4 regions of the Streptomyces sp. YPW6 genome follow, and region 1 is predicted to be linked to each of the others. Evidence: riboswitches for the same ligand, from Rfam matches in the RefSeq annotation. Region 1 holds a riboswitch; each other region holds the start of a gene.

The links. A riboswitch is a leader RNA that binds a small molecule or an ion and turns the genes downstream of it on or off. The one in region 1 is predicted to bind cyclic di-AMP.
Region 2: another riboswitch for cyclic di-AMP. It lies ahead of KME66_RS11930 (C40 family peptidase); the one in region 1 lies ahead of KME66_RS01390 (transglycosylase SLT domain-containing protein).
Region 3: another riboswitch for cyclic di-AMP. It lies ahead of KME66_RS06410 (M23 family metallopeptidase); the one in region 1 lies ahead of KME66_RS01390 (transglycosylase SLT domain-containing protein).
Region 4: another riboswitch for cyclic di-AMP. It lies ahead of KME66_RS21190 (transglycosylase family protein); the one in region 1 lies ahead of KME66_RS01390 (transglycosylase SLT domain-containing protein).

What each region holds. Positions count from the first base shown of each region.
Region 1 is NZ_CP076457.1:315,646-323,255, reverse strand. It holds gene KME66_RS01400 (SpoIIE family protein phosphatase) at 1-2,503, shown strand, start outside; gene KME66_RS01395 (FAD-dependent oxidoreductase) at 2,530-3,891, opposite strand; cyclic di-AMP (ydaO/yuaA leader) riboswitch at 4,344-4,531, shown strand; gene KME66_RS01390 (transglycosylase SLT domain-containing protein) at 4,537-5,352, shown strand; gene KME66_RS01385 (GMC oxidoreductase) at 5,512-7,155, shown strand; gene KME66_RS01380 (carboxymuconolactone decarboxylase family protein) at 7,228-7,610, opposite strand, start outside.
Region 2 is NZ_CP076457.1:2,762,349-2,769,958, forward strand. It holds gene KME66_RS11920 (M23 family metallopeptidase) at 1-1,766, shown strand, start outside; gene pcrA (DNA helicase PcrA) at 1,828-4,266, opposite strand; cyclic di-AMP (ydaO/yuaA leader) riboswitch at 4,569-4,724, shown strand; gene KME66_RS11930 (C40 family peptidase) at 4,723-5,919, shown strand; gene KME66_RS11935 (hypothetical protein) at 5,967-6,320, opposite strand; gene KME66_RS11940 (C40 family peptidase) at 6,639-7,610, shown strand, end outside.
Region 3 is NZ_CP076457.1:1,462,301-1,469,910, forward strand. It holds gene KME66_RS06395 (bifunctional GNAT family N-acetyltransferase/acetate--CoA ligase family protein) at 1-2,170, opposite strand, end outside; gene KME66_RS06400 (HPr family phosphocarrier protein) at 2,267-2,548, shown strand; gene KME66_RS06405 (GntR family transcriptional regulator) at 2,709-3,416, opposite strand; gene KME66_RS06410 (M23 family metallopeptidase) at 3,597-4,412, opposite strand; cyclic di-AMP (ydaO/yuaA leader) riboswitch at 4,427-4,594, opposite strand; gene KME66_RS06415 (pitrilysin family protein) at 4,912-6,282, opposite strand; gene KME66_RS06420 (pitrilysin family protein) at 6,309-7,610, opposite strand, start outside.
Region 4 is NZ_CP076457.1:4,767,201-4,774,810, forward strand. It holds gene KME66_RS21180 (cytochrome P450) at 1-787, shown strand, start outside; gene KME66_RS21185 (transglycosylase family protein) at 964-2,037, shown strand; cyclic di-AMP (ydaO/yuaA leader) riboswitch at 2,326-2,504, shown strand; gene KME66_RS21190 (transglycosylase family protein) at 2,510-3,217, shown strand; gene eno (phosphopyruvate hydratase) at 3,541-4,821, shown strand; gene KME66_RS21200 (septum formation initiator family protein) at 4,916-5,395, shown strand; gene KME66_RS21205 (DUF501 domain-containing protein) at 5,444-6,058, shown strand; gene KME66_RS21210 (Ppx/GppA phosphatase family protein) at 6,055-6,999, shown strand; gene KME66_RS21215 (NAD(P)/FAD-dependent oxidoreductase) at 7,431-7,610, shown strand, end outside.

The DNA.
Region 1 (7,610 bases):
GGCCCTCGTCAGCGCCGTCGAGTCGAGCGACGGGTACGCGGGCGGCGTCTACCTGCGCAGCCGGACGCCGGGACTGCTCCGGCTCGCGGTGCTCGCCGGACTGCCGGGCCCGCTGTTCCGGCCCTGGTGGCGGATGCATGTGAACCGCCCGTTCCCGGTGTCCGAGGCCTACCGCTCGGGGCGGCCCGTGCTGCTCTCCGACGCGGAGGAGGCCATGCGCCGCTTCCCGCAGCTGATGGCCGGGCTGCCGTTCCCCTTCGGTTCCCTGTGGGTGCCGATCACCGGGCCCCGGGGAAGCATGGGTGTGCTGGCGGTCCTGCGGGCCTCCACACCGGGGGAGCCCGTCGCCCGCGCCGACGGGGAACGTCTCCACCGCCTGGGCCGCCGGCTCGGCGCCGCGCTCACCGATCTGGAGCGACGGGGCGTCGACTGCGTCTGGGAGAGCGAGCCGGTCCCCGTGCAACTGCCCGCCGCCACCACGCCCCCGGTGCGGGTGGGCCGTTTCGACTGGGATCTGCATTCCGGGCAGGTCGCCGCCGACGACGAGCTCTGCGCGATTCTCGGCTTCGAGCCCGCCGCCTTCCCGGGCACCGTCGACGCGCTCGCCGAACGGCTGGTCCCCGAGGACGTGTACGGGCTGTGGGCGCTGGCCCGGCAGACGGTGGAGTCCGCCGAACCGGTCGTCCGCCGGATGCGGCTGCGCGGCCCGGACGGCCGGTCCCATCTGCTGGAGCTGTCCGGCCGCTGGACGCACCCGGACGGCGACGTCTCCGCCAGCCATCTGACCGGCTTCCTGGTCGACCTGGGTGCCGGGCCCGTCGTCCCGGAGGCCGCCGACCGGCTGCCCCGGGGAATCCTCTCCCTGGACCGGCTGGGCCGGATCACGTACGCCAACGGCCTCGCCGAGGAACTGCTGGGCCACCCCCGCACCGAGCTCGTGGGCCAACCGGTGTGGCAGGCCCTGCCGTGGTTCGGGCACGGGGCCTACGAGGACCACTACCGGGCGGCCCTGATCGCGGACGAGCCCGTCCACTTCCTCGCCCGGCGCCCGCCCGCACTCTGGCTGTCGGTGTCGCTGTACCCCGGCCACGACGGGCTGAGCGTCGTCCTCCAGGCGACCGATCAGCCCGCCTACGCCCCCGGCTCCGTCACCGCGCCGGGGCTGGGCATCGGCTCGACCGCCGACCGTTCCTCCGCGCTGTACCGACCGGTGGCCCTCGCCATCGCCCTGACCGAGGCGGTGACGGCACGTCAGGTCTCCTCGGTGGTCACGGACGAGCTGCTGCCCGCGTTCGGCGGCCGTCAGCTCGCGATCTACCTGCTGAACGAGCGCCATCTCCATCTCGCCTGGGAGACGGGGTTCCCCAAGGGCTTCCTCGACCGCTTCGACGGGGTCGGGCTCGACGTGAGCATTCCCGGGGTGGAGACCCTCACCACGGGCCGCCCGATCTTCTTCGAGTCCATGCAGCACCTGGCCGAGGCCTATCCGGGCATCCCGATCGACGCGGACGTCGGGGCGCGGGCGTTCCTCCCGCTGATCGCCTCGGGACGGCCCGTCGGTTCCTGCATCCTCGGCTTCGACCGGCCGCGCGGCTTCAGCCCGGAGGAGCGTACGGTCCTGACGGCCCTGGCCGGGCTGATCGCGCAGGCCCTGCAGCGCGCCCAGCGCTACGACAGCGAGTCGGCCCTCGCCCGCGGTCTCCAGGACGCCCTGCTGCCCCACCGGTTGCCCGAGGCGGACGGGGTGGACACGCTGGGGCGCTATCTCTCCGGCACCCAGGGCATGGACGTGGGCGGTGACTGGTACGACGTCATCGAGACCGGCCACGAACTCGCGCTGGTCATCGGGGACGTGCAGGGACACGGCGTCGCCGCGGCCGCGACCATGGGCCAACTGCGCAGTGCGGTGCGGGCCTTCGCGCTGAGCAAGCACGATCCCCAGGAGGTGGTGAGCGGCACGAACCGGCTGCTCATCGATCTGGACCCGGGGCAGTTCGCCAGTTGCTGCTACATCGCCCTCGACCCGGCGACCGGCGTGGCCCGTGCCGTACGGGCGGGGCATCCGCAGCCCGTGCTGCGGCGGCCCGACGGCCGGACGGAGGTGCTGGACCTGCCCGGCGGCATCGTGCTCGGGATCGACGGGGACGCGGTCTACCCGGTCACGGAGATACGGCTCGAACCGGGGGCGATGCTGGCCCTGTTCACGGACGGGCTGATCGAGCGCCCGGGGACGGACATCGACGAGGGCATCGAGCGGTTGCGCGCCACCGTCGAACGCATCGGCGCCGTCCCGCTGGCCGACACGGCCGACCAGGTCATCGGAGAGGCCAGGGCGGCCACCGACCGCCCCGACGACATCGCGCTCCTGCTCGCCGCCCGCTGGGCCGACGCCCCTCGCAGCCGACGGGCCCGGACGGCGCGGGAGCCGGGGCCCGATCTGTGGCGCACGTTCAGGAGACCGGACCCGGGGCGTACGACGGGCGCCCCGGATCCGGCCTCCTAGACGGTGGCCGGAAAGCGTCCTGCCGATCAGGCGCCGGAGGCGTCCAGCATGCCCTCGCGCTCGACGACCTTGATCCGCTCACGGCCCTGGGCCTCTCCCAGCGCCTGCTCGTGGGCGTCCAGCTTGTGCCAGCCCTCCCAGGTCGTGTAGCGGACGCCCCGGTCGTCCAGGAACGCCTCGACCGCCTCCGGCGCGGGCGTGGCCGGCTCGGGCAGTCGGCCGGCGGCGCGGTCCTCCAGGACGCAGGCGACCGTCTCGTTGGCGTCGCCCTTGGTGTGCCCGATCAGGCCGATCGGGCCGCGCTTGATCCAGCCGGTGACGTAGACCGAGGTCATGTGCTCGTCCCCGGCGATGACACGGCCCGCCTCGTGCGGGACGGTGCCGGAGGTGACGTCGAAGGGGAGCTTGGGCAGCTCCTCGGAGTAGTAGCCGACGGCACGGTAGACGCTCTGCATGTCCCAGTCGGTGAACCGGCCGGTGCCCCGGACGTTGCCGGTGCCGTCCAGCTCGGTGCGCTCGGTGCGCAGCGCGGTGACCTTGCCGTCCTCGCCGAGGATCTCGACCGGGGACTCGAAGAAGTGCAGGAACAGCTTGTGCGGGCGGTCGCCGACGTCGCGGATCGCCCAGTTCTCGAGGGTCTGCGCGACCATGTTGGCCTGCTTGTTCTCGCGGCGGGTCGCGATGGAGCCCTCGTCGTAGTCGATGTCCTCGGGGTTGACGATGACCTCGATGTTGGGGGAGTGGTCCAGCTCTCGCAGTTCCATCGGGCTGAACTTGGCCTGTGCCGGGCCACGCCGGCCGAACACGTGCACCTCCAGAGCCTTGTTCTGCCGGAGGCCCTGGTAGACGTTGTCCGGGATCTCGGTGGGCAGCAGTTCGTCGGCCGTCTTGGCCAGGACCCGGGCCACGTCCAGGGCCACGTTTCCGACGCCGAGCACGGCGACCTTCTCCGCGGTGAGCGGCCAGGTGCGCGGGACCTCGGGGTGCCCGTCGTACCAGGAGACGAACTCGGCCGCGCCGTAGGAGCCGTCCAGCTCGATGCCGGGGATGTCCAGCGCGCGGTCGGCCTCGGCGCCCGTCGAGAAGATCACCGCGTCGTAGAACGACCGCAGGTCGTCCAGGCCGATGTCGTGCGGGTAGCTGACGTTCCCGAAGAGCCGGATCTGGGGCTTGTCCAGCACCTGGTGCAGAGCCTTGACGATGCCCTTGATCCGAGGGTGGTCGGGTGCCACGCCGTAGCGGATGAGGCCGAAGGGCGCGGGCATGCGCTCGAAGAGGTCGATGGAGACCCCCGGGTCCTGGCAGACCTCGGATTTGAGCAGCGCGTCCGCAGCGTAGATACCGGCGGGGCCGGCTCCGACAATGGCGACGCGGACGGGGCGTGTCATGGCGTGGTGATCCTTCGGGGCGGGCGAACGCGGGCAGGTACAGCGTACGTCGGAGGTAAGGCTTGGCTTACTAGTCTCCACCCCACACCGTAAGCGATCGCCGCGCGAGCCCTTCGGTCACCCCCGGCCAGGGTGCCCGATTAACCCGATTCATTATCCCGCTATGACCGTTTTGACCTCTATACGTCTCCTGGTCCATAAAGGGCTTATCGGGGATTCTGAGACTTTTGCTCAGTCTCGATTTCGCCATCGGCGCGAGGGAGTGGTGAGCGTCACGTCCGCGGGGGCGGACGCCGAAGTGGACGCATCGGTTCCCTTCTGTGCGAAGAAAGTTGACGCCGCGACGGCGCGGCCCGATGCGGGAATTCCGCTATTCGATCATGCGGGGAAAAGGGAATCCGGAATGCGGGGCTTGTTCCGTCCGGTGTTTCTCGCCTACGGTCACCGTCAATCCGGATGGAACGCCGAATCCTGCCGCCGTCCGGGAATCCGAAACCCACTCACGTACGGCAGGAGCGGGGGACCCAGGTAAGTCGCCGATCCGTAACCGGAACGGCTTGGGGTGAAGTCGCACATCGATGCGGCCAGACATCTCCCGTCTGAACCCGACAGCTCACCTCGCAGGCGCCGGAGAGGAAATCCCCCATGCCCGCACAGGGTAAGCACCGCCGTTCCCCGTCCACCTCGCTCGGCCGCACCCTCGCCGCCGTGACCGCCGGAGGGGCCGTTCTCGCCCTTCCGGTGATCGGCGCCACCAGCGCGTTCGCTGCTCCCGCCGCTGCCGCCGCGCCGCAGGCCGTGGCTCCCGCCGCGGTGGCCGCACCGGTGAATTCCGTTGCGAAGGCCGCCCCCGCCAAGCATTCCGTGGTGGCGGGTGAGACCCTTTCCAAGATCGCCCGCGAGTATTCCGTCAGTGGCGGCTGGAAGAAGCTGTACGAAGGCAACCGGAAGATCGTCGGATCGAATCCCGACCTCATTCACCCGGGCATCAAGCTGGTCATCGCCGCCTCGTCGGACGACAAGGCGGCCAAGGCTTCCCCGTCCGCCGAGCGCGGTACTTCGACGGACCGCGCCGACCGTTCCGAGCGCATCAACGCCGCCCCCGTCGCGCAGGCCGCCGAGCAGAAGGCCGTCACGTACACGAACGACCTCGACGGCTGGATCCGGGAGTCGCTGGCGGTCATGGCCGAGCACGGCATCCCCGGCACCTACGAGGGCATCCACCGCAACATCATGCGCGAGTCCTCCGGCAACCCGGCCGCCATCAACAACTGGGACTCCAACGCGGCCAAGGGCACTCCGTCCAAGGGTCTGCTCCAGGTCATCGACCCGACCTTCCAGGCCTACCACGTGCCCGGCACCTCGACCGACAGCTACGACCCGGTCGCCAACATCACCGCCGCGTGCAACTACGCCGCGGACCGCTACGGCTCGATCGACAACGTCTTCGGCGCCTACTGATCGCGCGACCGAGCAGCACATGGAGCCCCGGACCGCACGGTCCGGGGCTCCTGTGTCGTACGGGGGGTGTCGCCGGGAAGTTACCCCCAAGTTTCCCGTGACTTACCACGCGAACGGCAGTAGAACCTGTTCCACTCTGTCGAGAGTGAGGAGGGTCACATGAGCGACGCTACCATGCAGGAAAGTGAGACCAAGGGGGTCTCGCGGCGAAGATTCATCACGGGAACAGGTTCTCTTCTGGGGGCCGCGGCCATCGTCGGGCACGCTCCTCGGGCATGGGCCGGAGTCCGTGCGGCGGCGGCGCCGATCGGATCCGGGGCCCACGTGCCGGCCCTCGTCATCGGCACCGGATACGGCGGCTCCGTGGCAGCCCTCCGCCTAGCCGAGGCAGGCGTGGACGTCCATATGGTCGAGATGGGCATGGCCTGGGACACCCCCGGCGCGGACGGGAAGATCTTCGCCAACACCACCAGGCCGGACGACCGTTCCTTCTGGCTGCGGACCCGGACCAAGCAGCCGCTGAGCAACTTCCTCGGCTTCCCCCTCGACAAGAACGTCAACTGCCGCACCGGCATCCTCGACGCCGAGGAGTTCGGCGGCATCACGGTCTACCAGGGCCGGGGCGTCGGCGGCGGATCCCTGGTCAACGGCGGCATGGCCGTCACACCGCGCCGGGAGAACTTCGGCGCGATCCTCCCGACGGTGAACGCCGCGGAGATGTACGCCACCTACTACCCGCGAGCCAACAGCGGGCTCGGTGTCGGCACCATCGACCCCGCCTGGTTCGACAGCGCCGACTGCTACCAGTACGCCAGGGTCGGCCGGAAACACGCCCAGCGCTCCGGCTTCCCGTTCCTCTTCGTCCCCGCCGTCTACGACTGGGACTACATGAAGCAGGAGGCGGCCGGGACCGTCCCCAGGTCAGCCCTGGACGGGGAGATCCTCTACGGCAACAACCACGGCAAGAAGTCGCTCCAGAAGACCTACATCGAACGGATCAGAGCCACCGGCCGGGTCACCATCTCCCCGCTGCACAAGGTCACCACGGTCACCCCGGCCCCGGGCGGCGGCTACACCGTGCTCATCGACCAGCTGAACACCGGCGGACAGACCACCGTCACCAAGACCGTCACCGCGGACAAGGTGTTCTTCGCCGCGGGCAGCGTCGGCACCAGCAAACTGCTCGTCGGCCTCAAGGCCACCGGAGCGCTGCCCCTCCTCAACGACGAGATCGGCCGGGGCTGGGGCGACAACGGCAACGTCATGTGCGGCCGCGCCAACCACCTCTGGGACCCCACCGGGAAGGTCCAGTCGTCCATCCCCACCGGCGGCATCGACAACTGGGACGCCGGGGGAGCGTTCGCCGAGATCGCTCCGCTGCCCACCGGCATCGAGACCTGGGCGTCGTTCTACCTCTCCATCACCAAGAACCCCCACCGCGCCCGCTTCACCTGGAACGCGGCGGCGGCGAAGGCGGAACTGGACTGGCAGACGGCGTGGAAGCAGCCGTCCATCGACGCCGCGAAGACCATCTTCGACAAGATCAACCGCAAGGAGGGGACGATCTACCGCACGGACCTCTTCGGCACCTACAAGATCTGGGGCGACCACCTCACCTACCACCCGCTGGGCGGCGCGGTCCTGGACAAGGCCACCGACAACCACGGCCGGCTGCACGGCTACTCCGGTCTGTACGTCATCGACGGGGCGCTGATCCCCGGCAACACCAGCGTCAATCCGTTCGTCACCATCACCGCGCTCGCCGAGCGCAACATCGAACGGATCATCGCGACCGATCTGTAGGCGAGCCGTCGCCGTCGGGAGCCCGCGAAGAGCCCGGGGCCGGGAGTGCCAACCCGGCGGCCCCGGACTCCGTCAGTGACCGGGCAGAACGCACACCGCGTCGATGCCCAGCACATGGTTGAGCCGCCCGAACGCCAGCCACGAGCCGATGCTCATCGTCAGCTCCACGATCTCCCTCTGGCTGTAGTGCGCGGTCATCCGCTGCCAGAAGGCGTCGTCCAGGCCGTGATGGTCGAGCGTGTACCGCTCGGCGTACTCCGCCGCGAGCCGGGTCCGCTCGTCGAAGGCCCCGGTCGTACGCCACTCGGTCACCGCGGCCGCGAACTCCTCCTCGACCTTCGTCCCGTCCCGCTCGGTCCGCCAGTCCAGACAGAACAGGCACCCGTTGATCTGCGCCACCCGCAGCCGGGCCGCCTCGAACTCGCGCAGCCCCAGAGTCGTGTGCTCGTAGACGG
Region 2 (7,610 bases), 2.4 Mb from region 1:
CGACCGGCAGCTTCGACACCGACCCGCTCTTCGGCTCGATCCCCGGCGGCCACGACACCGGCTACGACGCCGGTCACCCCACCGCCGGATACGGCGACGGCGCCTATGACCAGGGGACGTACGGCGGCGGCTTCACCACCGCGTACGCGACCGGACAGCCGGACCACAGCGGCCAGTACGACGCCTCCGCCTGGAGCACCGGCCCCCAGCAGACGCCGGCCCACGACGGCTACACCGCCCAGGAGCACACCCCGCAGGCCCACGGCACGCAGCAGTGGGACACCTCCGGGGCCTGGCAGCAGGTCAACGACCAGGACCTGACCGGCCAGTGGGCGACCGCCGACACCGGCGCCTTCCCCACCACCGCCTTCCCTTCCGCCCCGTACGGCACGGACGCCGCGTACGGGGCGGAGGCGTACGACACCGGGACCTACGACACCGGGACCTACGACGGCGGTACGTACGACGGCGGTACGTACGGCACCGAGGCACCCGAGAGCGGGGCGCACGACACCGGGACGTACGAGACGTCCGCCTACGGGACCGGTACATACCCGGCGGACACCGCGCACGCCACCGGCGGCCACGGGGCTGACGCCTACGAGACCGGCGCGTACGCCACCACCGCCTTCGCCACCGGCGGCTACGAGACGGGCGCCTACGAGACCGGCGCGTACGGCACGGTCGGGTACGACTCCGGTGCCTACGACGCGACCGCCTGGAACTCCGGCGCCACGCCCGGGGACACCGCGTACGAACCCGAACAGACGTCGTATCCGCTGTACGAACAGCAGCAGGACCACGCGACGGAGCCCGAGGGAGCGGCCGAGGCGGACCGGACGGCCGGTGAACCGGCGGCCGACGTGTCCGCCACCGCCCGGTTCGACGTCCTCGCCCACGACGTCGCACCGGACACCGCACCGGACGTCACCCCGGCTGCGGCGGAGCAGGACGCCGACGACGACTTCCCCGCCCCGCACTCCGTGAACCGCACCGCGGCCCGTCCCCCCGCCCCGCGCAGCCGGGCCCGCCGCCGCACCCCCGCCAAACGCTCCGCCCTGCTCACCGTCGCGGTGCCCTCCGCCTGCGTGATGAGCGTCGCGGGCATTGCGGCCGCCTCGGTCGGGATGCCCGGCGGCGAGGAGAAGCCGGAGGAGACGACCACCTCGCTGGCGGTCGCCGACCCCAGCACGGTCAAGCCGGTCGCCGCGAACAACCGGCTGGACAGCCAGCTGGCGCAGCTCTCCGAGGGCAGCGACGACTTCCGCGAGCGCGCGAGCCGCACCCAGGAGCGCATCGACCTGCGGGAGCGGCAGGCGGCGGAGAAGAAGAAGCGCGAGGAGGAGGCCGCACGTCGCGAGGCGCTGCGCCCCAAGTTCTTCCTGCCGGTCAAGCAGCACGGGCTCTCCGCCTACTACGGCCAGGCGGGCGTCAACTGGATGTCCGTGCACTCGGGCATCGACTTCCCCGTCTCGTACGGCACTCCGGTGATGGCCGCGACCGACGGCACCGTACGCACCCAGCTGAACAGCGCCTACGGGGTCATGGCGATCGTCACCGCCGCCGACGGCACCGAGACCTGGTACTGCCACCTCAGCAGCACCAAGATCCGCTCGGGCCCGGTGAAGGCCGGCGACGTCATCGCGTACTCCGGGAACTCCGGGAACTCCACCGGCCCGCACCTGCACTTCGAGGTCCGGCCCGGCGGCGGCGCGGCGATCGACCCGCTGGTGTGGCTGCGCAGCAAGGGCCTCAACCCGGCCTGACGGCACGCACGGGAGCGGGGGAGGGCTTCGACGGCCCTCCCCCGCTCCCGTGCCTTCCGGCCTACAGCTTCTCGACCGGCGCGTACCGCAGGAGCAGCTTCTTCGGGCGGTCGTCGCCGAAGTCGACCGTCGCCTTGGCCTGGTCGCCGTGGCCCTCGACGGCCGTCACCGTGCCCAGGCCGAACTGGTCGTGCGTCACCCGGTCCCCGACGGCCAGGGCGACCGTCGGCTTGTCCGAGGAGCGCCGGGTCGCGAAGCCCGAGGGGCCGGAGCGGGAGCGGGAGGAGGACAGCGAGGACGTGATGCCGGAGGTGGGACCGGCGGGGGCGGCCATCGGGCCCTTGCGCTTCCACTCCAGGTGCGCCTCCGGGATCTCCTCCAGGAACCGCGACGGCGGGTTGTACGAGGGCTGGCCCCAGGCGCTGCGCATCGCGGCCCGGGTCAGATAGAGCCGCTCGCGGGCGCGGGTGATGCCGACGTAGGCGAGGCGGCGCTCCTCCTCCAGCTCCTTGGTCTGGCCGAGGGCCCGCATGTGCGGGAAGACGCCGTCCTCCAGGCCGGTGAGGAAGACGACGGGGAACTCCAGGCCCTTCGCGGTGTGCAGGGTCATCAGCGTGATGACGCCGGAGCCGTCCTCGTCCTCGTCGGGGATCTGGTCGGAGTCCGCGACGAGCGCGACCTTCTCCAGGAACTCCGCGAGCGTGCCCGCGCCCTCCTCCTCGCCGCGCTCCTGCTCGAATTCGAGAGCGACGGCGGCGAGTTCCTGGAGGTTCTCGATGCGGGTCTCGTCCTGCGGGTCGGTGGAGGCCTGGAGCTCGGCGAGATAGCCCGTGCGCTCCAGGACGGCTTCCAGCACGACGGCCGGTCCGGCGCCGGACTCGACGATCGTGCGCAGCTCCTCCATCAGCGTGTTGAACCGCTTGACGGCGTTGGAGGAACGGGCCGCCATGCCGTACGCCTCGTCGACGCGGCGCAGCGCCTGCGGGAAGGAGATCTTCTCGCGCAGCGACAGGGCGTCGATCATGGCTTCGGCGCGGTCCCCGATGCCGCGCTTGGGGACGTTGAGGATGCGGCGGAGCGGGACGCTGTCCTCGGGGTTGGCGAGGACCCTCAGATAGGCCAGGACGTCCCGGACCTCCTTGCGCTCGTAGAAGCGCACGCCGCCGACGACCTTGTAGGGCAGGCCGACGCGGATGAAGACCTCTTCGAAGACACGGGACTGGGCGTTGGTCCGGTAGAAGACGGCGACGTCGCCCGCCTTGGCGTCGCCCGCGTCGGTGAGCCGGTCGATCTCGTCGGCGACGAACTGCGCCTCGTCGTGCTCGGTGTCGGCGACATAGCCGGTGATGCGGGCGCCGGTGCCGGCGTTGGTCCACAGGTTCTTCGGGCGGCGGCTCTCGTTGCGCTCGATGACGGCGTTGGCGGCGGAGAGGATCGTCTGCGTGGAGCGGTAGTTCTGCTCCAGCAGGATCGTGGTCGCGCTCGGGTAGTCCTCCTCGAACTGGAGGATGTTGCGGATGGTCGCGCCCCGGAAGGCGTAGATCGACTGGTCCGCGTCACCGACCACGCACAGCTCGGCGGGGGCGTCGTCCTCGCCGGCCGGGCCGACCAGCTCACGGACCAGCGTGTACTGGGCGTGGTTGGTGTCCTGGTACTCGTCGACGAGGACGTGGCGGAAGCGGCGGCGGTAGTGCTCGGCGACGTCCGGGAAGGCCTGGAGGAGGTGGACCGTCGTCATGATGATGTCGTCGAAGTCCAGGGCGTTGGCCTCGCGGAGGCGGGCCTGGTAGAGCGCGTACGCCTGGGCGAGGGTCTTCTCGAAACCATCCGCGGCCTGCCCGGCGAAGGTCTCCTCGTCGATGAGCTCGTTCTTGAGGTTGGAGACCTTGGCGGTGAAGGACTTGGGCGGATAGCGCTTGGGGTCCAGGTCCAGATCGCGGCAGACCAGGGCCATCAGGCGCTTGGAGTCGGCGGCGTCGTAGATCGAGAAGGACGAGGTGAAGCCGAGCTTCTTCGACTCGCGGCGCAGGATGCGGACGCACGCGCTGTGGAAGGTCATGACCCACATGGCGCCCGCGCGCGGACCCACGAGCTGCTCGACGCGCTCCTTCATCTCGCCCGCGGCCTTGTTGGTGAAGGTGATCGCGAGGATCTGCCCGGGGTGCGTGCCGCGCTCGGCCAGCAGGTGGGCGATGCGGTGGGTGAGCACCCGGGTCTTGCCGGAACCGGCCCCGGCGACGATGAGCAGCGGGGATCCGGCGTGCACGACGGCGGCGCGCTGCTCGGTGTTCAGTCCTTCGAGCAGCCCGGCGGAATCGATTGCCGGGCGCGGGTGGCCGTCCCGGTAGTACCCGTCGCGGGGCGGCGGGGGCGCGTCGTAGACACCCTCGAAGAGTCCCTCCGGCACCGCTTCGGGCGCGTGGTCCTCGGGGGGCGGCGGGGGGCCGTCCTCCGCGGGCTGGAGGCCGGTCAGGAAACTGTCGTCAAAGAGGCTGCTCATCGCCTCCCGAGTCTAGGCGGCCGGACCGACAACCTTCCGCCGAAGCCGGGAAGCGGTCGGCAGCGGCCGCCGGGACCCGGGGAACCGCCCGCCCGTCACCCGTACGCACGGAGAGCGGACGTCCACGGTCCGTGAAGGACGGCCCGGTCGGAGGGGGTGCCGGACCTCCGATCCGGACAGGTCACGAAAATGTATCGGGCATATCGCTCATCGTCCTTCCCAGCGGTGGGGCGCTTTGGCTAGCGTGCTCGGTCAGGTGATCCGTACCTCCCTGAGGCGAACCGCGCCTGACGGACACCTCTGCCGAATCCGCGCCGCCTCCCCGGCGGTCCGGAACCGGGGACCCACACGCAGCACCGGGGTGAATCGGCCCGCACTCCCGTATGCGGACCGTAGGACAGCCTTCCGTTCCGTCCGAACCCGACAGCTAACCCGGTAGGCGGTCCACGGAAGGAGATGCCGGTCTTGGCATCGCATCGCAAGCCGCGCACGAAGGTGCGCACCACCACCCCCGCCGTCGGACTGACGACGGCCGCGCTGGCCTCGGTGACGCTGCTCTCCACGCAGAGCGCCACGGCGGCGCCCGCGGAGCCGAAGCCCGCCATCGAGGACGTGCAGAAGAAGGTCGACGCCCTGTACCGGCAGGCGGGCACGGCCACCCAGGAGTACAACCGGGCCAAGGCCGCCTCCTCGTCGCAGCAGAAGAAGGTCGACGGGCTGCTCGCGGACGTGGCGAAGCGGACCGAGAAGATCAACGAGGCGCGCCGGGCGCTGGGCTCCTACGCGGCGGCCCAGTACCGCAGCGGCGGCATCGCTCCCACGGCGACGTTCTTCCTCGCGGACGACCCGCAGGGGTACTTCGACCAGAGCCGGCTGATGGACCGGGCGACGCAGCGGCAGCAGATGGCCCTGAGTGACTTCCGTACGCAGCAGGCCTCGGCGGCGAAGAAGCGCGCGGAGGCCGTGAAGAGTCTGGAGACCCTCACCGAGACGCAGGCCACGCTCGCCTCCAGCAAGAAGGACGTCCAGGCCAAGCTGACCGAGGCGCGCGAGCTGCTGTCCCGGCTGACCGCCGAGGAGAAGGCGCGGCTGGCGGAGCTGGAGCGGCGGAAGGAGGCCGAGGCGAAGGAGAAGGCGGCGAAGCTGGCCGCCCGCCAGGCCGCCGAGGCGAAGCAGAAGGCCGAGGCCGAGGAGCAGGCCCGCGAGGAGGCGGCGCGGGATTCCGGCGGCGGTCCGGGATCCGGATCGGGCACCGGTACGGGCACGGACACGGGGTCCGGGTCCGGTACGGACAGCGGTTACGCCGCCAAGGCGGAGAAGGTGCTGGCCTTCGCCCGCGCCCAGATCGGCAAGCCGTACGTGTGGGGGGCCTCGGGTCCCGCCAGCTACGACTGCTCGGGGCTGACGCAGGCGGCCTGGCGGGAGGCGGGCGTGACCCTGCCCCGGACCACCTGGGACCAGGTCGAGGTCGGCACGCGGGTCGCCACGTCCGACCTCCGGCCCGGGGACCTGGTGTTCTTCTACGACGACATCAGCCACGTCGGCATCTACAAGGGCGACGGGATGATGATCCACGCCCCGAAGCCCGGTGCGAACGTGCGCGAGGAGTCGATCTACTACATGCCGATCTACGGGAGCGTCCGCCCGGCGTGACCCGGTGTCCGGACCTGAGGCCGCCCCCCGGACGACCGGGACCGGCCTCAGGTCCAGACCGTGGCGATGAAGATGTTGGCGGTCGTCAGGGCGCCGACCGCGATGAACGGGCCCTTGCCCGTCTTCTCCTCGTCGCGCTTGACGTAGACCAGGGCGAGGATCACGACCAGCAGCGCCAGCTTGATACCGACCTTGACGTTGTTCACGGTCTGGTCGTCGGCCTGGTTGAGGCCGACCAGGACCATGCCGGTGACCAGCATGGTCAGCGCGCCGTGCAGCATCGCGGGGGTGAAGCGCGCGGCCCCGGACCCCATGGCCTTCATCTGCGTCAGGAAGCCGCCCAGCAGGGAGGCGATGCCGATGATGTGCAGGGCGACGAAGACATTGATGAGTACGTCCATGGCTCGGCAGCCTAGCCATGGCCAAAGTTTTACCCTTCAGTGAGGTAAGCCTTCCTCGCCCGCCCCCGGCCTCTCTCCCCCCTGATGGCTCGGCCTCCTTGACGGCTTCGGCCTCTTTGCTGCATTCGGCTTCCTTGCCGCCTACGGCTTCCTTGCCGCCTTCGACTTCCTTGATCGATTCGATCATCCGTGACCGGCGAAACGTCACATCAGGGCAATACCTGTCATGGCGACTCTTTTCCCCTCGCCAGGATTAGCGTCCATCCCGGACCCGCCGCCGTTTCCCGGCGGACAGCCGAGAGGAAGGATGCCGCCCCCGTGGCAGCGCACCGCAGGTCAGCTCATCGAAAACCCAAGCAGCGCCCGCTCTTCGGCCCTGCTGCCCGCACCGCCGCCACCCTGGCGCTCGCCGGGGCCGCCACCGCCGGATCGGTCACCGGTGCGGGGGCGGCCCCCGCCGAACCGGCCCCCACCGCGGACCAGGTGAAGGCGAAGGTCGACCGGCTCTACCACGACGCCGAGGTCGCCACCGAGAAGTACAACGGAGCGAAGGAGAAGGCGGATGCCGCCACCCGCGCCGTCGACGCCCTGACCGACGAGGCCGCCCGCCGCACCGACCGCCTCAACACCGCCCGGCACGCGCTCGGTTCACTGGCCACCGCGCAGTACCGCTCCGGCACCCTGGATCCGGCCCTGCAACTGGCGCTCTCCTCCGACCCCGACGCCTATCTGCAACGCGCCTCCTACCTCGACCGGGCGGGCGACCGGCAGAGCGGGCTGCTGCGGAACATCAAGCGGCAGGTCTCCCGGATCTCCCAGGTCAAGGCCCGCGCCGACGAGGAGACCGAACGCCTCGCCGCCCGGCGCACCGAACTGCGCGAGCACCGCGCCGCGATCCGCACCAAGCTGGCCGACGCCCGGAAGCTGCTGGCCACCCTGACCGCCGACGAACGGGCCGACGTCGAACGCGCCGCCGACGCCCGGCACGGCGGCGGCCCGGTCCACGCCGACCGCTCCACCGCCCGCAGCGGCCCCGCACCGGCCACCGGCTCCCGCGCCGGGCAGGCCATCGCCTTCGCCCGCGGCGCGATCGGCAAGCCGTACGTCTGGGGCGCGACCGGACCGAACGCCTTCGACTGCTCCGGCCTCACCCAGGCGGCCTGGAAGGCCGCGGGGGTCAGCCTGCCGCGCACCACCTACACCCAGATCAACGCCGGACAGCGCATCCCGCGCTCCCAACTGGCCCCCGGCGATCTGGTGTTCTTCTACTCCGGGATCAGCCATGTCGGC
Region 3 (7,610 bases), 1.1 Mb from region 1:
TTCCGGATGTGGGCGTCGCGGGGGTCGGCGTTCCGGAGGCAGGTGTCGTGGAGGTCGCCGTTCCGGGGACCGGCACAGCGGTGGCACGGCGAGAGGCGGGGTGAGCCGTCGGCGTTCCGGGGGCTGCCGGGGTGGTCGCCGTTCCGGGCGCGGTGGACCCCGTCCGGGCTGCGGGCGTCGCCGGGGTGGTGGTCGCGGTCCCGTCCGGGGTCGTGGTCGTGGTCGTGGTCGAGGCACGGTCCGCGGCTGGTTCCGGGGATGCTGTCCGGGGCGCGGTGGTCCGGGGACGGGGCGCCACCGTGCTGCTCGCGGCGGCCAGGGCCTCGGCGAGGCCGCCGATCTCGACGTGGACGACGGCCACCGGCTTGGCCGATCCCCCGGCCACCGCCCCGGTCAGGGCCTGGGCCAGCACCTCGCCGTCGCCGGTCTCGGCCTCCCCGTTCTCCCCCACCCACGGGATGGCGGTGACGATCACGGCGTCGCAGGTCCCGTCCGCCAGCGCCTCGGCCAGGGCCTCGCGGAAGTCCTGCGGGGAGGCGGCGGTGGTGAGGTCGACCGGCGGGCGCGGGCGCAGCCCCTCGGCGAGGCAGGCGTCGTACGTCAGCAGACCGAGGGACTCCGAGTTGCCGAGGATGGCGACCCGGGGGCCGGCCGGGAGGGGCTGGCCGGCCAGCAGGAGCCCGGCGTCGACCATCTCGGTCACGGTGTCGACCCGGATGACACCGGCCTGGCGCATCAGCGCGGAGACCGTGGTGTCGGGGATGCGGCTGACCGGGACGGCGTGGCCGGGCGGGTTGGTGCCGCTGTGCCGGGCGCCCTTGACCACGACGACGGGCTTGACGGCGGCGGTGCGGCGGGCGAGGCGGGTGAACTTGCGGGGGTTGCCGAGCGATTCGAGGTAGAGCAGGGCGACGTCGGTGTCCGGGTCCTCGAAGGAGTACTGGAGGAAGTCGTTGCCGGAGACGTCGGCCCGGTTGCCCGCCGAGATGAACGAGGACAGGCCCGCGCCGCGCCGGTGGAGGCCGGAGAGCAGGGCGATGCCGATCGCGCCGGACTGCGTGAACAGGCCGATCCGGCCGCGGGCGGGCGACTCGGGGGCGAGGGAGGCGTTCAGCCGGACGGTGTCGGCGGTGTTGATGATGCCGAAGGCGTTCGGGCCGATGATCCGCATGCCGTACGAGCGGGCCTGGCGGACCAGTTCGCGCTGGAGCGCGCGGCCCTCGGCGCCCCGCTCGGCGTAACCGGCGGAGAGGACGACCAGACCCTGGACGCCGTGTTCGCCGCAGTCGGCGACGGCTTCGGGCACCCGGTGGGCGGGGACGGCGATGACGGCGAGGTCGATCTGTTCGTCGATCTCGCCGAGCGAGCGGTGGGCGGGGACCCCGTCGAGCGTGGCCGGGCCCTCGTCGAAGGCGCGGTTCACCGCGTAGGCGCGGCCGGTGTAGCCGGCGGCGAGGAGGTTGCGCAGGACCGTGCGGCCCACTCCACCGGGGGTGCGGCCGGTGCCGATGACCGCGACGGAACCGGGCGCGAGGAGGCGCTGCACCGAGCGGGCCTCGGCGCGCTGTTCGCGGCCGCGCTGGACGGCGAGGGACTTCTCGGTGGGTTCGAGGTCGAGGGTGAGGTGGACGGAGCCGTCCTCGAAGCTGCGCCGCTGGGTGTACCCGGCGTCCCGGAACACCTTGATCATCTTGTTGTTGGCGGGGAGCACCTCGGCGGCGAAGCGCCGGATGCCGCGCTCGCGGGCGACCGCGGCGATGTGTTCCAGCAGCGCCGAGGCGACCCCGCGGCCCTGGTGGGCGTCCTGCACGAGGAAGGCGACCTCGGCCTCGTCGGCGGGGGCGGAGGCGGGGCGGCCCCGGTCGTCGATGCGGTCGTAGCGGACGGTCCCGATGAACTCGCCGCCGGTCGTGACGGCCAGTCCCACCCGGTCGACGTAGTCGTGATGGGTGAAGCGGTGCACGTCCCGGTCCGATAGGCGGGGATACGGGGCGAAGAAGCGGTAGTACTTCGACTCGTCGGACACCTGCTCGTAGAAGCTGACCAGTCGCTCGGCGTCGTCCGTGGTGATCGGCCTGATGCGTGCGGTGCCCCCGTCACGGAGCACCACGTCCGCTTCCCAGTGGTCGGGGTACGCGAGATGCGGACGCTGTTCCGGCGTGGGCTCCATGGCCAAAGCCTACGGCCGGACCGGAGGCCGGGCACAGCACCACGCACCGCATGAGAGACTGGTCTAGACAACCGTTGATATGTGAAGGGCAGAACCATGGCTGAGCGCCGCGTAAACGTCGGTTGGGCCGAGGGCCTGCACGCCCGCCCCGCTTCCATCTTCGTCCGTGCCGCCACGGCCTCCGGCGTCCCCGTGACGATCGCCAAGGCCGACGGCAACCCGGTGAACGCCGCCTCCATGCTGGCCGTGCTCGGCCTGGGCGCGCAGGGTGGCGAGGAGATCGTGCTCGCGTCCGACGCGGACGACGCCGAGGCCGCCCTGGACCGGCTGGCGAAGCTGGTCGCCGAGGGCCTGGAAGAGCTCCCGGAGACCGTCTGACCCCTCCGCCTCCGGTCCGTCCGGATGCGACCCGCGCGAGAGCCGTGACCTCGTGAAGGGGTCACGGCTCTTTCGCTTTCGGGAAAGAGCCGTTTCTCGAAAATGCGGGCAGCACGAAAGCGCACTTCGGAATTACTCTTCTTTGTATACGGCGCTTCTGTTAATGCCGGACACCCGCCGTGTTTACGCCGTGTTGCGAACTCCTCACCGGAGGAACGGGAGCGGTGCGGCGCGCCGCGAGATCCGGGCGGCGGAGCCGGTGCTCGGCGGTGGAGCGTTCCGCGTGCTGGGCGGTGAGCGCCCTCGCGCGTTCGGCGTCGCCGCGCGCCACGGCGTCCACGATCGCACCGCGCTCGGCCCAGGACTCGACCGGCCTGACCGGCTGCTCGACCAGGTACATCCAGGCGATCTTGTGCCGGAGCTGGGTGAGCAGCGCGATGAGCCCGGGACTGCCTGAGGCCTGGGCGAGGGTCTCGTGGAACCAGCCGCCCAGCGAGCGCAGATCCTCCCCCTCACCCCGGCGGGCCCGCTCCTGGCCCAGCCTGACCAGACCGCGGAGCACCTTGAGGTGGGCCTCGGTGCGGCGGTGGGCGGCGCGGGCCGCCCCCAGCGGCTCCAGGAGCATCCGCACCTCCAGGAGGTCGGCGGCCTCCTGCGCGGTGGGCTCGGCGACACAGGCGCCGGCATGTCTGCGGGTGACCACGAAACCCTCGGACTCCAGTGTGCGCAGCGCCTCGCGGACCGGGACCCGGGAGACCCCGTAGCGGCGGGCCAGCAGCTCCTCGGTGAGGCGGCTGCCGCGCTCGTAGACACCGGAGACGATGTCGTCACGGATTGCCGTGCATACCGAATGCGCGGGAATGCGCATATCCGAACCTCCGCCTTGATCCCCGCGAAACGCGGCCGCCCGACGTCTGTTCCGTGACTCTATGACAATCCGCTGGAATTTCCGATGGCAGGCCGGAATCGAGGGATATCTTCACGCGGGAATGCCCGAAGGCCCCGGGCGGGTGCCGGGGCCTTCGGACGGTGGGTGGCGCGGGGTGGGTCAGACGTTCAGACCGTGGGAGCGCAGGTAGGCGACGGGGTCCATGTCGGAGCCGTAGTCGGGGGTGGTGCGGGCCTCGAAGTGCAGGTGCGGGCCGGTGGAGTTGCCCGTGGAGCCGGAGAGGCCGATCTGCTGGCCGGAGGAGACGCTCTGGCCGACGGAGACGCCGATGGAGGAGAGGTGGCCGTACTGGGTGTAGGTGCCGTCCGCCATCCGGAGCACGATGTTGTTGCCGTACGCACCGCCCCAGCCGGCCTCGACGACGGTACCGGCGCCGACGGCGACGACGGAACTGCCGGACGCGGCCTGGAAGTCCACGCCGGAGTGGCTGCCGGAGGACCAGAGGGAGCCGCCCGCGTTGTAGCCGGTGGTGACGTGGGAGCCGGCGACCGGGAGGTGGAAGGCGTTCAGCCGGGCGCGCTCGGCGGCGCGGGCGGCACGGGCCTTCTCCTCGCGGATCTCCTTGGCGCGGGCTTCGGCCTTGCGCTCGGCCTCGGCCTTCGCCTTGGCCTTGGCGGCCTTCTCGCGGGCCTCGGCGGCGGCCTTGGCCTTGGCCTTGGCGGCCGCGTCGGCCTGCCGCTGCTGGGCGTCGGCCTGTGCGTCGATCTGCTCGGCGAGGGCGGCGTCGAGGGACAGAGCCTGGGTGAGGCCGGTGTCGGCGACCTTGGTGGCCTCGGTGTCCGCGGCGAGGGCCGGGGAGGACAGCGAGCCGAGGACTCCGGTGGTGGCCAGGGCCGCGATGCCTGCGGCCCGGACGCTCCGGCGCGTGAGGCGGCTCGGGGCACGGTGCTTCCCGGTGGCACGGGTGAACGCCATGGAGGGGCTGGTTCCTTTCCTTCCTTCTCGCCTACCGGGTTAGCTGACGGGTTCGGAGCAGGAAGGTCTCCTACGGATGCCCGCGCCGGTTGCGCGGTACGGGCCCCCGATTCACCCCAGGGACTGCGTGGGTCCCCGGCTCCCCAGGCTCGCGCCTGACGGGGACTCGGCGATGACTGCCCGGCGCCGCGGCTGCGGCATACGGGTGACGGACAGCCGGGCCGACGCTAGGCGGGGCGACTTCCCATCACCAAACGGACAAGGGGATTTGTCGCACATCCCACAGGGCAGACAGGCAACCAAGCCAACAAAGAGGACCAAAAGGGACCAAGCGCACCAAAGCTCAGGACCCCGACGAAAACTCTTTCGTCGGGGTCCTGTTCACGGCAGGGGTCGCACAGGTTCACGGCAGGCTTCGCGCGGGTTCACCACCGGGGCCGGGCGGGCTCATCGCCGGGCTCGTCCGGGTCGCCCCCGGACGGCCGTGCGGGGCGGGGAGTCAGCCGGTGACGACGGTCACCTCTCCGATCCCGAGGGCCTTCACCGGCTCGGCGATCTGCGCGGCGTCCCCCACGAGGACCGTGACCAGGCGGTCCACCGGGAAGGCGTTGACCACGGCGGCGGTCGCCTCCACGGTGCCCGTCTCGGCGAGCCGGGCGTAGAGGTGGGCCTGGTAGTCGTCGGGGAGGTGCTGCTCGACCTGATCGGCCAGGGTGCTCGCGACGGAGGCGGCGGTCTCGAACTTCAGCGGGGCGACACCCACCAGGTTCTGCACGGCCGTCTCCCGCTCGGCGTCGGTCAGCCCCTCGGCGGCCAGCGTCCGCAGGACCTTCCAGAGGTCCTCCAGGGCCGGTCCGGTGGACTCCGTGTCCACCGAGCCGCTGATCGCGAGCATCGCCGCGCCGCCCGAGTCCGGGCCGGAGGAGCGCAGCACCTGGCTGAAGGCGCGCACACCGTAGGTGTAGCCCTTCTCCTCGCGCAGCACCCGGTCCAGCCGGGAGGTGAGGGTGCCGCCCAGGCAGTACGTGCCGAGCACCTGAGCGGGCCACACGCGCTCGTGCCGGTCGGCGCCGATGCGACCGATCAGCAGCTGTGTCTGGACCGCGCCGGGGCGGTCCACGACGACGACGCGGCCGGTGTCGTCCGCGGTGATCGGCGGCACCGGCCGGGCCTGGGCGGTGTTGCCGGACCAGTCGCCGAGGGTCTCCGCCAGCAGGGCGTCGAGGTCGATGCCGGTCAGGTCGCCGACGATCACGGCGGTGGCGGTGGACGGGCGGATGTGGGCCTCGAAGAAGGCGCGCACGGCGGCCGCGTCGATCCGCCGGACCGTCTCCTCGGTGCCCAGGCGCGGGCGGGACATCCGGGCGGTGGCCGGGAACAGCTCCTTGGAGAGCTGCTTGGCGGCGCGCCGGGAAGGGTTGGCGTGCTCGTGCGGGATCTCGTCGAGGCGGTTGCCCACCAGGCGCTCGATCTCGCTCTCCGCGAAGGCGGGAGCCCGCAGCGCCTCGGCGACCAGGCCGAGCGCCTTGGCCAGCCGGGAGGCCGGGACCTCCAGGGAGACCCGGAGGCCGGGGTGGTCGGCGTGCGCGTCGAGCGTGGCTCCGCAGCGCTCCAGCTCGGCGGCGAACTCCTCGGCGCTGTGCTTGTCGGTGCCCTCGGAGAGTGCCCGCGACATGATCGTGGCCACGCCGTCCAGGCCCTCGGGCTCGGCCTCCAGCGGCGCGTCGAGGAAGATCTCCACGGCGACGACCTGCTGGCCGGGGCGGTGGCAGCGCAGCACGGTCAGCCCGTTGGGCAGAGTGCCCCGCTCGGGCGCCGGGAAGGCCCAGGGGCGGGCCGTGCCGGGGGTGGGCTGCGGGTGGAACTCCATGGCTACTCCAGTCACGGCGGCGTCGCTCACTTGGCCGCCCCCTCGTGCGCGTCGGTGCCTTCTTCGCCCTCGGCGGCCTCGTCGGCCGGCTCGATGGGCTCGTAGACCAGCACGGCCCGGTTGTCGGGACGCAGGGCCGCGGCGGCCGCCGCGCGCACCTCCTCCGCGGTGACGTCCAGGACGCGGCCCACGGCGGTCAGGGCCAGCTGCGGGTCGCCGAACAGGACGGCGTAGCGGCACAGTTCGTCGGCGCGCCCGGCGACGGTGCCGAGCCGGTCGAGCCATTCGCGCTCCAACTGCGCCTGGGCCCGCTCCATTTCCCCGGGCGTGGGACCTTCGGCGGCGAACCGGGCCAGCTCCTCGTCGACGGCGGCCTCGATCGTCTCCACCTCGACGCCGCCGGAGGTCTTGACGTCCAGCCAGCCCAGCGAGGGAGCCCCGGCGAGCCGCAGCAGGCCGAAGCCCGCCGCCACGGCCGTACGGTCGCGCCGGACCAGGCGGTTGTGCAGCCGGGAGGACTCGCCGCCGCCCAGCACGGTCAGCGCCAGGTCCGCGGCGTCGCAGGCGCGGGTGCCGTCGTGCGGGAGCCGGTAGGCGGCCATCAGGGCGCGCGCCGGAACCTCCTCGTGGACCACTTCGCGCAGCTGCTCACCGATGATCTCGGGCAGTGTCCCGTCGCGCGGCGGCTGCTTGCCGTCGTGGGAGGGGATCGAACCGAAGTACCTCTCGATCCAGGCGAGGGTCTGCTCGGGATCGATGTCGCCGACCACGGAGAGCACCGCGTTGTTGGGCGCGTAGTACGTACGGAAGAACGCGCGGGCGTCCTCCAGCGTGGCCGCGTCCAGGTCGGCCATGGAGCCGATCGGGGTGTGGTGGTAGGGGTGGCCCTCGGGGTAGGAGAGGGCGGTCAGCTTCTCGAACGCGGTGCCGTAGGGCACGTTGTCGTAACGCTGGCGGCGCTCGTTCTTGACGACGTCGCGCTGGTTCTCCATGGATTCCTCGTCGAGCGCGGCGAGGAGGGAGCCCATCCGGTCGGCTTCGAGCCACAGGGCGAGCTCCACCTGGTGGGTGGGCATGGTCTCGAAGTAGTTGGTCCGCTCGAAGCTGGTCGTGCCGTTGAGCGAGCCGCCGGCCCCCTGGACGAGCTCGAAGTGGCCGTTCCCCTGGACCTGGCCCGAGCCCTGGAACATCAGGTGCTCGAAGAGGTGAGCCAGGCCGGTGCGTCCCTTGACCTCGTGGCGCGAGCCGACGTCGTACCAGAGGCAGACCGCGGCGACCGGGGTCAGATGGTCCTCGGAGAGCACCACACGCAGGCCGTTGGCCAGGCG
Region 4 (7,610 bases), 4.5 Mb from region 1:
CGACTTCCGGGACTGGGCGGGCATGATGATCCGGCACGGGGGCGGGCCGCGCGGCGGGGTCGCCCGGTCGGTGAAGAAGATGCGCGGCTATCTCGCCGAACTCATCCACCGCAAAAGGGAGAACCCCGGCGACGACCTGATCTCCGGACTGATCCGGGCCAGCGACCACGGCGAGCACCTCACGGAGAACGAGGCGGCCGCGATGGCGTTCATCCTCCTCTTCGCCGGCTTCGAGACGACCGTCAACCTGATCGGCAACGGCACCTACGCGCTCCTGCGCCACCCCGAGCAGCGGGCCCGGCTGGAGGCGTCCCTCGCGGCGTCCCCGGACCTGGAGGAGAGCGACCTGCTGGCGACCGGGCTGGAGGAACTGCTCCGGTTCGACGGGCCGGTAGAGATGGCGACCTGGCGGTACGCCACCGAGCCGCTGACCCTGGGCGGCCAGGAGATCGCCGCCGGGGACCCCGTACTCGTGGTGCTCGCGGCGGCCGACCGCGACCCGGAGCGCTTCACGGATCCGGACACACTGGACCTTGCACGGAGTGACAATCAGCACCTCGGTTACGGGCACGGCATCCACTACTGCCTGGGGGCCCCGCTGGCCCGCCTCGAAGGGCGGACCGCGCTGGCCACGCTCCTGAGACGCCTGCCTGACCTGCGACTTGCTGAAGAACCTGCCGATTTGCGGTGGCGCGGCGGGCTCATCATGCGCGGACTGCGCACGCTTCCGGTCGCGTTCGAGCCGGGAAACCGTTCCGAGGAAAGTGACACGCTGTCAACTCTGTGACTTTTACGTGATCTGCGCTGCATCGACTTGTGACACACGTTCGAGTCCCGCTAGGTTCACGGTTCGACGCGTCGGCCGCATGGTGCTCACGCGTCACTGGTGCACCGACGCAGGCACGTAATCCCGCTGCGCGGAGCTCAGGTCACTCGCTTGTCAGTCGCACGGAAGGCATACCCATGGGCTCCGCGAACGGCAGACACCGCCGCCCTCGCCAGGCACCCGCCATCGTCGTCGCCGCAGGCGTGACGGGATCGGCCATCGCCATCCCGCTGCTCGGGGCGAGCGGCGCCACCGCCGCCGAGGCCACCACCTGGGACCGGGTCGCGGAGTGCGAGAGCGGCGGCATGTGGAGCGCCGACCTCGGCAACGGCTACTACGGCGGGCTCCAGTTCTCGCAGGAGACCTGGTCGGCGTACGGCGGAACGGAGTTCGCACCCCGCGCCGACCTCGCCAGCCGGTCGCAGCAGATCTCCGTCGCCGAGAAGGTCCTGGCGGACCAGGGCCCCAAGGCATGGCCGAGCTGTGCGGTGATCTCGGGGCTCGCGGTGGACGGCAGCCTGCCGGGCGTCGACCCGGGCACCGCGCCGGCCCCCGACCCGACGGCCACCCCGACCGACGACGCGGACGCGTCCGGTGAAGCGGATGAATCCGGCACGTCCGGTGAAGCCGGCGAGTCCGGCAAGGGCGGCAAGGGTGACGGGAGCGGGAAGGCCGAGAAGGGCGGCCCGGCGGGCAAGGGGGACAGTGCCGGCGCGGAGCGGGGCGCCGAAGCCCCCGACCCCGCGGTGACGCCCTCCGCCCCGCCCTCCTCCGAGGCCCCCGACGCCGCCGACCCCTCCGCCGCCCCCGACGCCTCCCTGGGCAAGGGCGGCAAGCATCGCGGCGCCCCCGCGCCCGAGGAGGCCGGTGCCGGGCAGGAGGAGGGGCCGCGCGGATCCGGCCGGCACGCCTCGCGGGGTGACGGTGACGCCCGGGACGGCGGTGCGGCGGTCGCCGGTGCGTACACAGTGCAGCCCGGCGACAACCTCTGGGCGATCGCCGACGCCCAGGAAGTCCCCGGCGGCTGGACCGGTCTGTACGAGACCAACAAGGACCTCCTGGGCTCCGACCCGGACCTGATCCTGCCCGGCCAGAACCTGGATCTGGGGCTGGAGCGGAGCCAGGGGCAGGGGCAGGGGCAGGGGCAGGGGGCCGGTCAGGCCGCGCCGCAGGATGCCGACGCGTCCGCCGAGGCGCCTGCCGCCAACTGAGTCAATTCGGGAAAACACCCCGAAAACAGAGGCAGTTAAGAGACCTATGTCCACTTTGCGTAAGTGAGACATGGGTCTCTTTGCTTCAACTCACGCGCCCCTTCCGGTCCCTTCGCGCACATCGCCCCCGACCTGCGGAAACGCCCCATCGGTTGCCGCGAGTTCGAGTCGATTGCCCCCTATGTCCGTCTTTGAATGTCGGGCTTGCCTGTGTTTACGGTCTAAGCCGCTCGCACCGCGGGCCCCGTCGACCGTCACGCCGAATCCTGCCGTCGGTCGGAGGGAACAGACGCGTAAGCGCCGTAGGCAGGAGCGGGGGACCCAGGTAGGCCGCCGGGTCCGCACGATCCCCTTCCGGGGGGCGTACGGGACCGGCTTGGGGTGGAGCCGTGCGCAAGGACGCACGGCCGGGCAACTCATCAGCCCGAACCCGACAGCTCACCTCGTAGGCGTCGGTGAGGAGATTCGTTCCATGCTGCTGAACAGCAAGGGCAAGCACCGCCGCCCGTCCAAGGCCACCCGTCTCGCGACCCTCGCCGGTGTCGCCGGTGCCGCCGTCGCCGTCCCGCTGATGGGTGCGACCAACGCCTCCGCCGCCTCCGTCGAGACCTGGGACGCCGTCGCCCAGTGCGAGTCCGGTGGCAACTGGTCCATCAACACGGGCAACGGCTACTACGGCGGGCTGCAGTTCTCGCAGTCCAGCTGGGCCGCCGCCGGCGGTACGCAGTACGCCGCGCGCGCCGACCTGGCCTCCAAGGACCAGCAGATCGCCACCGCCGAGAAGCTTCTCGACATGCAGGGTCCGGGCGCCTGGGCCTGCGCCGGCGCCGGCGGCCTCACCAACGACGGTGTGGACCCGGGCGTGAACCCCGGCGGCTCCGGCCAGTCCGCCAGCAAGCCCGAGCAGGCGCAGCCGCAGCGTCAGGCCGAGCAGCCCACGACGCGCAGCGAGCAGCGCGAGGCCCCCAAGGCCGAGAGCAAGAAGACCGTCACCACCCCGACCGGCGACAAGGTCAAGAAGGGCGACGGCGAGTACAAGGTCAAGTCCGGCGACACCCTGAGCAAGATCGCTCAGAAGGAAGGCGTCAAGGGCGGCTGGAGCAAGCTCTTCCAGCTCAACGACGACATCGTCGAGGACGCAGACCTGATCTTCCCGGGTCAGCAGCTCCACCTGAAGTAATCGCCGTCTCTCCTCCTCGGAGGGAGGGTGTCCGGCGGCATCCTCCCTCGCACGGCTTCCCGGCCCGGCGCGCTCTTCCCCCCAGCGCGCCGGGCCGGGTTCTTCGTGAGCGGTGGGCGTCCGGAGGGCCGCGTGCGTTCACCTCTTGTTGTTACCGCCCAGTAGATTTCTAGAGTTCTGCCCCGTTATGCAGGCTCTTGGGTCCTTTTTCGTCCCAGGAGGCGGGCGGGCGGCCGACGGACGCGGCCGGGCCGGATAGGCTCGTGTCGCAAGGCCACAGTGACCCTGCACAACCAGTGTCAGATCCCAGAAGGAGATGCCTCGTGCCGTCCATCGACGTCGTCGTAGCCAGGGAAATCCTCGACTCCCGGGGCAACCCCACGGTCGAGGTCGAGGTCGGCCTCGACGACGGCAGCACGGGCCGTGCTGCCGTTCCGTCCGGCGCCTCCACCGGTGCGTTCGAGGCCATCGAGCTTCGCGACGGTGACCCCAACCGCTACCAGGGCAAGGGCGTCGAGAAGGCCGTCCTCGCCGTCATCGAGCAGATCGGCCCGGAGCTCGTCGGGTACGACGCCACCGAGCAGCGCCTCATCGACCAGGCGATGTTCGACCTGGACGCCACCGAGAACAAGGCCTCGCTCGGCGCGAACGCCATCCTCGGTGTCTCGCTGGCCGTCGCGCACGCCGCCTCCGAGGCGTCCGACCTGCCGCTCTTCCGCTACCTCGGCGGCCCGAACGCGCACCTGCTGCCCGTTCCGATGATGAACATCCTCAACGGCGGCTCGCACGCCGACTCCAACGTGGACATCCAGGAGTTCATGATCGCGCCGATCGGCGCGGAGTCCTTCTCCGAGGCCCTGCGCTGGGGCGCGGAGATCTACCACACGCTGAAGAAGGTCCTCAAGACCAAGGGCCTGTCCACCGGACTCGGCGACGAGGGCGGCTTCGCCCCGAACCTGGAGTCCAACCGCGCCGCCCTGGACCTCATCGTCGAGGCCATCAAGGAGGCCGGCTACGTCCCGGGCCGCGACATCGCGCTCGCGCTCGACGTCGCCGCGTCCGAGTTCTACAAGGACGGCGCCTACGAGTTCGAGGGCAAGTCCCGCTCGGCCGCCGAGATGACCGAGTACTACGAGGAGCTCGTCTCCGCGTACCCGCTGGTCTCCATCGAGGACCCGCTGTACGAGGACGACTGGGCCGGCTGGAAGGTCATCACCGACCGCATCGGCTCCAAGGTGCAGATCGTCGGCGACGACCTCTTCGTCACCAACCCCGAGCGCCTGGCCCGCGGCATCGAGGAGGGCTCCGCCAACGCCCTGCTCGTCAAGGTCAACCAGATCGGTTCGCTGACCGAGACCCTGGACGCCGTCGAGCTGGCCCAGCGCAACGGCTTCAAGTGCATGATGTCGCACCGCTCCGGCGAGACCGAGGACGTCACCATCGCCGACCTCGCCGTCGCCGTGAACTGCGGCCAGATCAAGACCGGCGCCCCGGCCCGCTCGGACCGCGTCGCCAAGTACAACCAGCTGCTGCGCATCGAGGAGATCCTCGACGACGCCGCGGTGTACGCCGGGCGCTCCGCCTTCCCGCGCTTCAAGGGCTGACCCGCAGCGCCAGGCCGGTGGCCTCCGCCCGTCCCCGCACCCGGTCCCGTACCGTGTGCGGGGACGGACGTGCGTAACGGGGAGGCGGGCAGACATGGCCGGCAAGGACCGCGACCGGTTCTCCACCGCGACCAGGCTGCGGCTGCTCGGCGAGCAGACCGCGGCCCGCGTGTACCGGTCGCAGAACCGCCGCCAGGCCCGCCGCTCCCGGCTCACCGGCCGGGCCGCGTTCCTGGCGCTGGTCGTCTGCTCCCTGGTGGTGGCGCTCGCCTACCCGATGCGGCAGTACGTCTCCCAGCGCGACGAGATCGCCGAGCAGGAGCGGCTCTCGCAGGAGGCGCAGCGGCGCACCGAGGAGCTGCGGGACGAGAAGGCGCGGCTCCAGGACGACGCGTACATCATGCGCCTGGCCCGCCAGCACCTCCACTACGTCCTTCCCGGGGAGACCGCCTACACCGTGGCCGACCCCGACGCGGCGAAGGACCGCCGGTCGGAGCCCGGCGCGAGCGACCGTCCCTGGCACTCCAACCTCTGGGACGGCGTGGACAGCGCCGACCGTGACGACCGCGACTGACCGACCCGCGACCCCCCTTCACGAGCTTCGAGCAGAACCAAGGCAGGCATGGAAACGCCCCCTCCGCAGACCGAGTCCACCCAGCCCACCGACGCGGACATCGCCGCGTTCCAGCAGCAGCTCGGCCGCCCGCCGCGCGGCCTGCGCGCCATCGCGCACCGCTGTCCGTGCGGCAACCCGGACGTGGTGGAGACCCAGCCCCGTCTGGAGGACGGCACGCCGTTCCCGACGACGTACTACCTGACCTGCCCCCGGGCGGCCTCGGCGATCGGCACGCTGGAGGCCAACGGGGTCATGAAGGAGATGACGGCCCGTCTGGAGACCGACCCGGAGCTGGCGAAGGCCTACCGGGCCGCGCACGAGGACTACCTCGCCCGTCGCGACGCCATCGAGGTCCTGGAGGGCTTCCCGAGCGCGGGCGGCATGCCGGACCGGGTGAAGTGCCTGCACGTCCTGGTCGGCCACTCGCTGGCGGCGGGCCCCGGGGTGAACCCGCTGGGCGACGAGGCCATCGCGATGCTGCCCGAGTGGTGGAAGAAGGGCCCCTGCGTCACGCCGTGCGCGCCGACGGGCGAGGACGACGGCTGGACGGTGGACGAGGGCGACGAGGGCCACTTCGCCTTCCGCCCGCTCGACGGCCCCGCCGACGGGAAGGGCGCATGACCCGGGTCGCCGCCGTCGACTGCGGCACCAACTCCATCCGGCTGCTCGTCGCCGACGTGGACCCGGCCACCGGCTCCTTCACCGAGTTGGACCGGCGGATGACGATCGTCCGCCTCGGCCAGGGCGTCGACCGGACCGGCCGGCTCGCCCCCGAGGCACTGGAGCGGACCTTCGCGGCCTGCCGGGAGTACGCGGCCGTGATCGAGGAGCTGGGCGCGGGGCGGATCCGCTTCGTCGCCACCTCCGCCTCCCGCGACGCCGAGAACAGCGCGGACTTCGTGGCCGGTGTGCGGGACATCCTGGGCGTCGAGCCCGAGGTGATCACCGGCGACCAGGAGGCCCAGCTCTCCTTCGACGGGGCCACCAGGGAACTGGCCGGCAGCGACCGTCTGACGAAGCCCTACCTCGTCGTCGACATCGGCGGCGGCTCCACCGAGTTCGTCCTCGGCGCGGACGAGGTGGAGGCGGCCCGGTCCGTCGACGTCGGCTGCGTACGGATGACGGAGCGTCACCTCGTCGTGGACGGGTCCGTCGTCGACCCGCCGAGCCACGAGCGGGCCGCCGCGATCCGGGCGGACATCGACGCCGCCCTCGACGTCGCCGAGGAGACCGTGCCGCTCACCCGGGCGGGGACGCTCGTCGGCCTCGCGGGCACCGTCACCACGATCGCCGGGATCGCGCTGGAACTGACGGAGTACGACTCCGCGGCCATCCACCACTCCCGCGTCTCCCGCGGCCAGGTCCGGGCGATCACCGAGCACCTGCTGCGCTCGACGCACGAGGAGCGCGCCGCGATCCCCGTGATGCACCCGGGCCGGGTCGACGTGATCGGCGCCGGGGCGCTCGTCCTGCTGGCGGTGATGGAGCGGACGGGGGCCCACGAGGTCGTCGTCAGCGAGCACGACATCCTCGACGGGATCGCCTGGAGCGCGGCGGGCTGACGGGGTCCCGCGCTCAGGCGCTCGGTCACCTGCACCTTTGAGCCGCCCACCGGCCTCGGCGGGCGGCTCGGGGCCCCCGTGCGGCGCGCGTCGCACGGGGGAAAGTTCGTGAACTTCTTCACAAGGAATCAGGCCCTGTCGGGCGCAGTTCGCGCCCTGTGCGCCACGATGAGGCGCTCCCGGGGGCCAGGAGGAGTGTCGCAGGCCCGTTCCCGGGATGTTACGCCCGGGTGAAGGGCGCCGGCGGTTCACCCCGCCCGAAGGGTCAAGGGCCAGCTCACAAGCGGTGAACAACGTTTCCGGCGGTGTCGTGGTTCCCTTTCGTACCCATGACCTGGGTCACGTGGGCGGCGAAGTGTAGCAGAGGGTCGGTCAATCCTTGTGAAGGGGCTCACGAGCACCCCCCTGGGGCGGGGTGGATACTCGATGGCATGAGCACCACGGAGCGTCCCAGGATCCTCGTTGTAGGCGGTGGGTACGTAGGCCTGTACGCAGCTCGTCGCATTCTGAAGAAGATGCGATACGGCGAGGCGACCGTCACGGTCGTCGACCCGCGGTCGTACATGACCTACCAGCCCTTCCTCCCCGAAGCTGCTGCCGGCAGCATCTCG